3 regions of the Cupriavidus sp. 22TCCZM01-5 genome follow, and region 2 is predicted to be linked to each of the others. Evidence: predicted binding sites of a transcription regulator. Region 2 holds the regulator's gene; each other region holds the start of a gene.
The links. The regulator LexA, encoded in region 2, represses DNA repair genes until DNA is damaged. The targets are predictions, from matches to a motif close to ACTGTATNNNNATACAGT.
Positions count from the first base shown of each region.

Region 1: a site for LexA is predicted at 1,326-1,343, ahead of recA (recombinase RecA). Genes of this name have one in related genera too.
Region 3: a site for LexA is predicted at 1,677-1,694, ahead of AC3FNH_RS00735 (ATP-dependent helicase). Genes of this name have one in related genera too.

Region 1 is NZ_JBYOJR010000001.1:389,737-393,010, forward strand. It holds gene AC3FNH_RS01945 (sensor histidine kinase) at 1-497, opposite strand, end outside; gene AC3FNH_RS01950 (response regulator) at 568-1,257, opposite strand; gene recA (recombinase RecA) at 1,533-2,591, shown strand; gene recX (recombination regulator RecX) at 2,680-3,150, shown strand.
Region 2 is NZ_JBYOJR010000002.1:153,047-156,320, reverse strand. It holds gene AC3FNH_RS02830 (CHAT domain-containing protein) at 1-731, opposite strand, end outside; gene AC3FNH_RS02825 (hypothetical protein) at 1,151-1,324, opposite strand; gene lexA (transcriptional repressor LexA) at 1,427-2,083, opposite strand; gene AC3FNH_RS02815 (asparaginase) at 2,280-3,274, shown strand, end outside.
Region 3 is NZ_JBYOJR010000001.1:144,946-148,219, reverse strand. It holds gene AC3FNH_RS00750 (hypothetical protein) at 1-304, opposite strand, end outside; gene AC3FNH_RS00745 (SoxW family protein) at 435-929, shown strand; gene AC3FNH_RS00740 (TlpA disulfide reductase family protein) at 1,047-1,583, shown strand; gene AC3FNH_RS00735 (ATP-dependent helicase) at 1,747-3,274, shown strand, end outside.

The sequences.
Region 1 (3,274 bases), on a different contig from region 2:
TCGCGCAGCGATACCAGGCCAGGATGGCCCTGATCCTCTTCAGAGGGCAACGGCAGGTCGTGGTCGCCGGCGACATACTCGCCGCGCTTGCCGACGACCTGGTAGTAGATGTTGTCGGTCTCGTCCGCACGCAGGATCTCGCGCGCCGACAACGGCAGCTGCAGCGTGACCCGGCCGTTCACCTCCCGGACCTGCTGCGACAGCACGATCGCGCTGGCTTCGAGTGCGCGGTCGAACGGCCCGTTGGCGATCGACTTGGCCACCAGGTACGTGACGGCGATGCTCATCGGCCAGAGCAGCAGCAGCGGCGCCAGCATCCAGTCCAGGATCTCGCCGAACAGCGAGCGCGGGGCGGGCTGGGCGGTGCTCTCCTCCAGGTGGGGCAGGGCGTCGGCCAGGTCGTCCGGGTCGTCCGGGTCGTCCGGGTCGTCGGCAGCGGCGGGAGGCGTCGGATCCTTGGCGGGCGGATGCCGCCATGGCAGTCGCAGCAGGCTCATCTCGGCAAAGGGTGTGGGGCGGTTTCGGTCGAGTGATCGGCTGCGTGGGCGTGAAGGGTGCGTGCGGTTCTCAGCTATGGGCGGCCACGGCCGGCTGGAATTTCTCCAGGCAATAGCCCAGGCCGCGCACGGTGGCGATGCGGATGCCGCCGACCTCGATCTTCTTGCGCAGCCGGTGCACGTAGACCTCGATCGCATTGTTGCTGACTTCCTCGCCCCATTCGCACAGGTGGTCCACCAGTTGTTCCTTGGAGACCAGCCGCCCGCAGCGGGTCAGCAGGATTTCCAGCAGTCCGACCTCGCGCGCCGACAGGTCCAGCATCTGGTCGTTCATATAGGCGATGCGGCCGACCTGGTCGAAGGCGAGGGGGCCATGGCGCATCAGCGTGGCGCCGCCGCCGGCGCCGCGCCGCACCAGCGCGCGTACGCGGGCTTCGAGTTCGGTCAGCGCGAAGGGCTTGGCCATATAGTCGTCGGCGCCCAGGTCCAGGCCCTTGACGCGCTCGTCCACGCTGTCGGCGGCGGTCAGGATCAGCACCGGCAGCATGGCGCCGCGCGACCGCAGGCGCTTGAGCACCTCCAGCCCTGGCATGCGGGGCAGGCCCAGGTCCAGGATCAGCAGGTCGAAATTCTGGGTTGACAGCGCGGAATCGGCCTCCAGGCCATTCGCGACATGGTCGACCGCATAGCCCGAGTGACGCAGCGAGCGCGTCAGGCCGTCGGCAAGCACGTCGTCGTCTTCGGCGATCAGAATGCGCATGGTTGTCTCCACCACGGCCGGCATTGCCAGCCGCCACGCAAACGATGCGGACAGGGCTTGCCAAGCATACTGTTTTTTTATACAGTACCCGCACATTCCGCGCAGGCCGCCGCAGAAGGTGGCTGCGCAGGCAGTCGGGTGATTTTTGTTGAGGCGCGCAGATCGGGAAGCCGCAGGTCGGAAAACCGGTCGGTCAACCACCGGAAATGCCGGTGCCGCGCCACATTCGACCTCTTTATACCACCATTGACTCAACATTTGACTCAAGGACGACCATGGACGACAAGAAGGCAGGTGCCGGCCTGAGCGCCGAGAAGCAGAAGGCGCTTGCCGCCGCGCTCTCGCAGATCGAGAAGCAGTTCGGCAAGGGCTCGATCATGCGCATGGGCGATGGCGAGGTCGAGAAGGATATTCAGGTAGTGTCCACCGGATCGCTCGGCCTGGACATCGCGCTCGGCGTGGGCGGCCTGCCGCGCGGCCGCGTGGTCGAGATCTACGGTCCCGAATCTTCCGGCAAGACCACGCTCACGCTGCAGGTCGTGGCCGAGATGCAGAAGCTCGGCGGTACCTGCGCCTTTATCGATGCCGAGCACGCCCTTGACGTCAACTATGCCTCGAAGCTGGGCGTGGACGTCGGCGAGCTGCTGATCTCGCAGCCGGACACCGGCGAGCAGGCGCTTGAAATCACCGACGCGCTGGTGCGCTCGGGCTCGATCGACCTGATCGTCATCGACTCGGTGGCCGCGCTGGTGCCGAAGGCCGAAATCGAAGGCGAAATGGGCGACTCGCTGCCCGGCCTGCAGGCTCGCCTGATGAGCCAGGCGCTGCGCAAGCTGACCGGTACCATCAAGCGCACGAACTGCCTGGTGATCTTCATCAACCAGATCCGCATGAAGATCGGCGTGATGTTCGGTTCGCCGGAAACCACCACCGGTGGCAACGCGCTGAAGTTCTACGCATCTGTGCGCCTGGATATCCGCCGCATCGGCTCGATCAAGAAGGGCGACGATGTGATCGGCAACGAGACCAAGGTCAAGGTGGTCAAGAACAAGGTGTCGCCGCCGTTCCGCGAGGCCTTCTTCGACATCCTGTATGGCCAGGGCATTTCGCGCCAGGGCGAGATCATCGACCTGGGCGTGGATGCCAAGATCGTCGAGAAGTCGGGTGCGTGGTACAGCTACAACGGCGACAAGATCGGCCAGGGCAAGGACAATGCGCGCGAGTTCCTGCGCGAGAACCCGGACATCGCCCAGGAAATCGAGAACAAGGTCCGCGCCACGCTGGGCGTGGCGCCGATCAACGCCGTTCCGGCGGCGGAGGTCGTGGAAGACTGAGCGCCGGCCGGCAGGCACGCTCCCGAGGCTGGCGCATTGCCGATGCGCCAGCCTTTTTTGTTTCCCCTTGCTACCCAGAATTGCGCTGATGGCCCCCCGTCCCCCGCTTTCCCTGAAGGCCCGAGCCGTGGGCTACCTGTCGCGCCGCGAGCATAGCCGGGCCGAGCTCGCGCGCAAGCTGGCGCCGCACGCGGAATCGCCCGAGCAGCTTGAACAGTTGCTCGACGCCCTCGAACGCGAGAACTGGCTGTCCAACGAGCGTTTTGCCGACAGCCTGCTGCACCGGCGTGGCAGCCGCTACGGCGCGGCGCGCGTGATGCAGGAAGCCAAGACCCACCAGCTTGGCAGCGAGCAACTGGGCGAACTGCAGCAGCGCCTGCGCGAGACCGAGCCCGAACGCGCACGCGAGGTCTGGCGCAAGCGCTTTGGCGCCGCGCCCGCCACGCCGGAAGAGCGCGCCAAGCAGATCCGTTTCATGATGGCGCGCGGTTTTTCGCGCTCGGTGATCGGCAAGGTCATCCAGGGCGCGGAGGACGAGCTTCCCGACGATATGGAATGAGCCTGCCGGGCCGCGAGGCGGGGCGGATTGCAGGCGAATACCAGTACTGCCTACAGGTGTATTCGGGCGTATGCCGGGCTGGTCGCGCGGCGGGTCCGGCACCGGACGGGGCATATATGGCGGG
Region 2 (3,274 bases):
CGGTTCACCAGCACGCTGCCGCTCACCAGGTCACGGCTGCCGTCGGCCTGTTCGAGCCACAGCATGGGCTGGTCGTCCACGAGCGCGCCGTGGCACACGAGGCAGAACACATCGGCGCCTTCCTGCAGTGCCGCGAAGATGCGGTCGATCGTGGCGTGGCCGGGTTCCGCCAGGGCCTTCGCGGGAATCGGCGCCAGCGCGGCGACGGTGCGCGCGGCTTCCCCGGCGGCATCGATCGGCTTCAGTTCGGGGCCCAGTCCGCTTGGGTTCGCCACCACCACGAGCGCGCTTACGTCGCTGCGTGCGCGCAGGCGCGGCAGGCGCATTTCCCGCGCAAACAGGTAGCGCGAAAAGAAGCAGCGCTGGGTGATGAACAACGCGTGCTCGCCTGCGGGGTCGTAGAGCGTTTCCCATGGCAGCGCGTGCAATGCGCGCGCGTCGACGCCGATGCGCAGGCGCACGCGCAGGTCCAGGTGGCGTTCGTTGGCCGATGCCTGCGCGAGGACGAAGGCGTCGCGCAGCGGTGGCGCGGCGAACAGGGCGGCGGCCAGTGCGCGGCCGCACACCTGCGGATCCGCGTCGCGCACCGCGGGGTCGTCGGGTGCAAGCGGCATCGGCACGCGTGGGGTGATCACATCGCCTTCGGGCACGCGGTGCCTGGCCTCGGCTTCATATCCGCCTGCGGCATCCGTGCCGATCACGATTTCCAGTTCGGAATAGTTGCGCGGCATGGGCGGTCCGTCGTCAAGGCAGGGCTATGCCGCACCGAGCGGGTCGCCGCGACGCAAAGTCCTGGCGCAAGGCGTTTCGATGGCGGCCATGATGCCCCCCATGCCGATTCGCTGACGGCACCGGCACCGGCACCGTCGCTGGCGTTCGCAATTACCCCGGCAACGCTAGGCTGGCGGCCGGCGGCGGCAATGCGCGCGAGCCGGCCCGGTTCAATGGCGTGCCATGCTGCGGTTGGGCCGTTCTGCGACGGCGCCGGGGCACGCTGTGCCTGCTAACTGAAGGCTAGAAGCTGGCACCCTCGATGGAAAGATGTCGCAGATAAAACAAATGAAGATGAGATTTGCGGAATATGCAATTCTCGATGAATCCGCCATTCAAGGGCCGGATGACGACCCCTGCCGGTTCTTGCCGGCGGGACTCAGGCCAGGAGCTTGGTCGGCTCGGCCAGTTCCAGCATCCGGCAGATGGCTGCCATGCTGCCAACCATGGTGCGGCGCTGCGCGCCCTGGTAGATGCGGACGCCCTTCGACTGCCGGAACGGCACCGGCTTGACGGGCTGACGGGCGGCTGCAATGTGTTCGATTTGCGGCATGGCTACACCTCTCGATTGGCAAAAGCGGGGTCAACACTCGTCATGCGGGCGGCGTCGGCACTGCAAGGAGGAGGGCGGCCAGCGCGCGGCTGGCCGCGCTGGTCAGAAGCCCGAGGAGCGGATCAACCCGACGGCGATGCCTTCGAGTGAAAATTCCTCGCGTCCGGGCGTGACCACGATGTTCGGAAAATCCGGGTTTTCCGCGATCAGCTCGATCGTGCCGCCACGGCGCTGCAGGCGCTTGACGGTGACGTCGTCGCCCAGGCGGGCCACGACGATCTTGCCGTTGGGCGCTTCGCTGGCCTTGCGCACGGCCAGCAGGTCGCCGTCGAGGATGCCGGCGTCGCGCATGCTCAGGCCGCGCACGCGCAGCAGGTAGTCGGGACGCTCGTCGAAGACAGTGGCATCGACCTGGTACTGGCGGTCGATATGCTCGGCGGCGAGGATCGGGCTGCCGGCGGCGACGCGGCCCACGAGCGGCAGCGTCAGCTGCATGATGCCGGACACCGGCAGCGAAAACTGGTCAGGGGATTCGGAATCGCTGCGCGCTACCTTGAGCCGGATGCCGCGCGATGCGCCCGGCGTCAGTTCGATCACGCCCTTGCGCGCCAGCGCCCGCAGGTGCTCTTCTGCGGCATTGGGCGACGAGAAGCCGAACTCCGCAGCGATCTCGGCGCGCGTAGGCGGGAAGCCCGTGCCGCGGATCGTGTTGCGGATCAGGTCGAAAATCTGCTGCTGCCGGGGTGTCAGGGTCGCCATGGAAGCGTTCCGTGATGAGTGCCCCGGTGCGATACCGCTGCCAGCCAGGCGGGCACTGTATGTTTAAACAGTATGCTGTGATTTTATACAGTATCGGCGCAAGCGCAAGCAGAATTTCAGAAGTGTCTGCTCGACTTCCGATTTGCCCGCATGCCGCGGGTACAATCGCCGGACCTCAGCTTCCTGCATCCCGACCATGTCCCAGCTTCCCCGCATCGTGGTCCTTGCCACCGGCGGCACCATTGCCGGCGCCTCGACCAACCCGGCCAGCAGCGCGCGCTATCAGGCTGCGACGGTACCCGTGACAACGCTGCTGGCGGCAGTGCCGGCGTTGCAGTCGGTGGCCAGGGTCGAGGCCGAACAGGTGGCGCAGGTCGACAGCAAGGACATGGTGTTCTCGCTCTGGTCGACGCTCGCGGAGCGCGTGCGGCACTGGTCGGCGCAGCCGGATGTGGCCGGCATCGTCATCACGCATGGCACGGACACGCTCGAAGAGACGGCGATGTTCCTGCACCTGACGCAGGCATGCCCGGTGCCGGTGGTGCTGACTGCGGCCATGCGGCCGTCGACGTCGCTGTCGGCCGATGGTCCGCTCAATCTGCTCGATGCCGTGCGCGTCGCTGGCCATCCAGATGCGCGCGGCAAGGGCGTGCTGGTGGTGCTGAACCAGCAGGTTCATGCGGCGCGCGACGTGACCAAGGCGCATACCTCGTCGGTGGATGCCTTTGTATCGCCAGTGACCGGTCCGCTGGGCTTTGTGCAGGATGAACTGGTGCGGCTGGCGCGCAAGCCTGCGCACGCCATAGCGGCTGCCTTGCTGGTGCCGGCCCGTTGGCCGGATGTCGAGATCATCGCGAGCTACGCGCAGCCCGGCCGCATCGCGGTGGACGCGATGGTGGCCGCGGGTGTGCGTGGCCTGATCGTGGCGGCGGCGGGCAATGGGTCGGTGCACGAGACACTGATCGCAGCGCTCAGGGATGCCGCGGCGGCCGGTGTGGCCGTGGTGCGGAGTTCGCGTACAGGGGCGGGGCATGTGGCGATTCCGCCAGTTGCCGACCCGGATGGTGGCGTTTTCCTTTCCGCTGCCGACCTGAATCCCTATAAGGCCAGGGTGCTGCTGTTGCTGGCCCTGGCGCAGGACCCGGGGCTGGCCGCTGCGCCGGACCGGCTCCAGGCGCTATTCGCGGCGGC
Region 3 (3,274 bases), on a different contig from region 2:
CGGCCAGCGCTTCGCGCCGCAAACCGGCGTCGTCGGCCGGCAGCGTGACCACGCCGACTGCGAACAGCGTGTCGTCGACGCGCGCCGCTTCCATGGTCATCGGCAGCTTGTGCCCGGCAATGGTGACATCGCGCGCGGCGCTGGTGGGCTTGCCCGGATAGAGCGCGGCATAGCCGCCCTCGCCCGACTGGATCGTGCGCCAGTCATAGCGCGGCGAACACGCGCCAAGCCAGGCCACGGCGAGCATGGCCGGCAGCACCAGGCGAAGCCGGGAGAACCACTGACAGACCTGAAGAAGGGGCATCGGGGACGTGGCCGTACGGTGCGGCGCGTATTGTCGGGACCGGGGACGGCGGCGGGCAGGCGCCTGGCCGCCGGGCGGAAACCGGTATTATCCGGGAAGCCGCCGGCCCGTGCTTGCTGCGCTTCACACCATGCCCCCGCTCATTCTGCTCCGTCGCCCCTCCGTTCGTCTTGCGGCAGCCGCGCTGCTGGCATTGGCCATGCTCGCCAGTCCCGCGGGCGCCGGCACGCCACACCTGCCACCCGCGACCGACCTGGCCGCTCACGCCGCCGACGCGGCGCGCCGCGGAGAACCGTTAGTGGTCCTGGTTTCGCTGCCCGATTGCGGCTACTGCGACACCGTACGCAAGAGCTATCTCGGCCCGCAGGCGGCGGCCGGCGAAATCGCGGTGCGCGAAGTCGACATGACCGCCGACACGCCGCTGCGCGACACCGACGGCACCATGACCACCGCGCGCGCGTGGGCGCGGGCGCACCAGGTGCGCGTGGCCCCGACAGTGCTGTTCCTCGATCGCGACGGGCGGCAGGCAGCCGCCCCGCTGCGCGGCCTGCAGCCCGATTTCTACGGCGCCTATCTGGAACAGGCGCTGGGCCAGGCGCGTGCCGCCATCGCCACCGCGCGCTGACCCGCGCGGACTGCGGCGGATTGACGCAGGCGACGGATTGCAGCAACGCGCGGCGGCCGGGTTTAGAATGCCCTGTTGCCAGTTGAACGGGCCCGGCCCAAGCCGGACCGCATTGCCATGACAAACGCCGCTCCCGCCACTTCCAAACCCCGCAAGCTGTGGCCCATCGCCATAGTCGTCGTCGTGCTCGCCGCACTGGGCTGGTTCGGCTACCGCGCGCTGTCGCCGTCGAGCCAGGTACCCGCCGCCACGTTCACGCTGCTTTCGGGTGAGAAAGTCAGCACGGGCGACCTCAAGGGCAAGGTCTACCTGATCAACTTCTGGGCCACGAGCTGCGCCACCTGCGTCAAGGAAATGCCGGACATGGTCCGCACCTACGAGCAGTACAAGGGCAAGGGCCTGGAGTTCGTCGCCGTGGCCATGAACTACGATCCGCCGATGTACGTGATGAACTACGCCAAGACACGCGGGCTGCCGTTCAAGGTCGCGATGGACTCGGATGGCGCCGCGGCCAAGGCCTTCGGCAATGTGCAGCTGACGCCGACCACCTTCGTCGTCGACAAGGACGGCCGCATCCTGAAGCGCTATGTCGGCGAGCCCGAATGGGACGCGCTGCACAAGCTGCTTGACGGCGCGCTGGCCCAGGCCGCCTGACGAATTCCCGGCAACAGCTGCGAAAAGGTGCTCATCGAGCACCTTTTTTGTTGGGCTGATGCCGCGCGCGCTTCGACTGGCTTGCGCCCACGGCCTGTATGGATATACAGTTTGCGCCAGTCTTCCTGCCCGCCATCGACGGCGGCCACATCCCGAACCGCCCGTGTCACTGGATCTTGCCCCTCTCGCGGAATCGCCTTCCGCCCTTGCCGAACAAGCCTCGCCGGACGCCGACGTTCCCGCCTACCTGGCGCGGCTCAATCCGGAACAGCGGGCGGCGGTCGAGCACCACAGCGACGGGCCGCTGCTGATCATCGCGGGCGCAGGCTCGGGCAAGACCAACACGCTGGCGCATCGCGTCGCGCACCTGGTGCTCAACGGCGCCGACCCGCGCCGCATCCTGCTGCTGACCTTTTCGCGCCGCGCCGCGGCCGAGATGGGGCGGCGCGTAGAGCGCATCGTGGACCAGGCGCTCGGCACCAGTACCGGCGCCGGCCGCGCGGCGCTGCAGTGGTCGGGCACCTTCCACGCGATCGGCGCGCGCCTGCTGCGCGAATATGCGGAAACGCTGGGCCTGTCGCCGGCCTTCACCATCTGCGACCGCGGCGATGCCGCCGACCTGATGCACGTGGTGCGGCACGACCTGGGGCTGTCCGAGCAGGCCAGCCGCTTCCCGAAGAAGGAAACCTGCCTGTCGATCTATTCGCGCGTGGTCAACACCCAGGCCCCGCTCGAGGACGTGCTCAAGCTCTGGTTCCCGCGCTACACCATGTGGGTCGACGCGCTGCGGGCGCTGTTCGCCGGCTATGTCGAAGCCAAGCAGAAGCAGCAGGTGCTCGACTATGACGACCTGCTGCTCTACTGGGCGCAGGCGCTGACCGAACCCGCGATCGCGCAGGACATGGGCGCGCGCTTCGACCATATCCTTGTCGACGAATACCAGGATACCAATGCGCTGCAGGCGTCGATCCTGCTGGCGCTGCGGCCCGACGGCCGCGGCCTGACGGTGGTCGGCGACGACGCGCAGTCGATCTATGCGTTCCGCGGCGCCACCGTGCGCAACATCCTCGATTTCCCCGCGCAGTTCGCGCCGCCGGCACAGCAGGTCACGCTGTCGCAGAACTACCGCTCGACGCAGCCGATCCTGCAGGCCGCCAACGCCGTGATCGGGCTGGCCGCCGAGCGCTACACCAAGGACCTGTGGTCCGAGCGCGCGTCGGCCGAGAAGCCGGGCGTGGTCGTCGTCAACGATGAAGCCGACCAGGCCCGCTACGTGGTCGAGCGCGTGCTCGAGCGGCGCGAGGCGGGCCTCGCGCTGATGGCGCAGGCGGTGCTGTTCCGCGCCGCCGACCACAGTGCGCAGCTCGAGATCGAACTGGCCCGGCGCAATATTCCGTTCGTGAAGTTTGGCGGCCTCAAGTTCCTCGAATCCACGCATGTGAAAGATGCGATGGCCGTGGTGCGCTGGCTGCAGAACCCGCTCGACCGCATCGCCGGTTTCCGCACGCTCCAGTTGCTGCCCGGGATCGGGCCCAAGACCGCCGCGCGCGTGCTCGATGCGCTCGCGGTCGCCACCGAGCCGCTGTTCGCGCTCGAATCGTTCGAGGCGCCGCCAGCCGCCGCGCCCGCCTGGGCCGACCTGCTGGCGCTGGCCCGCACGCTGCTGGGGCCGGCGTCGCCGTGGCCGTCGG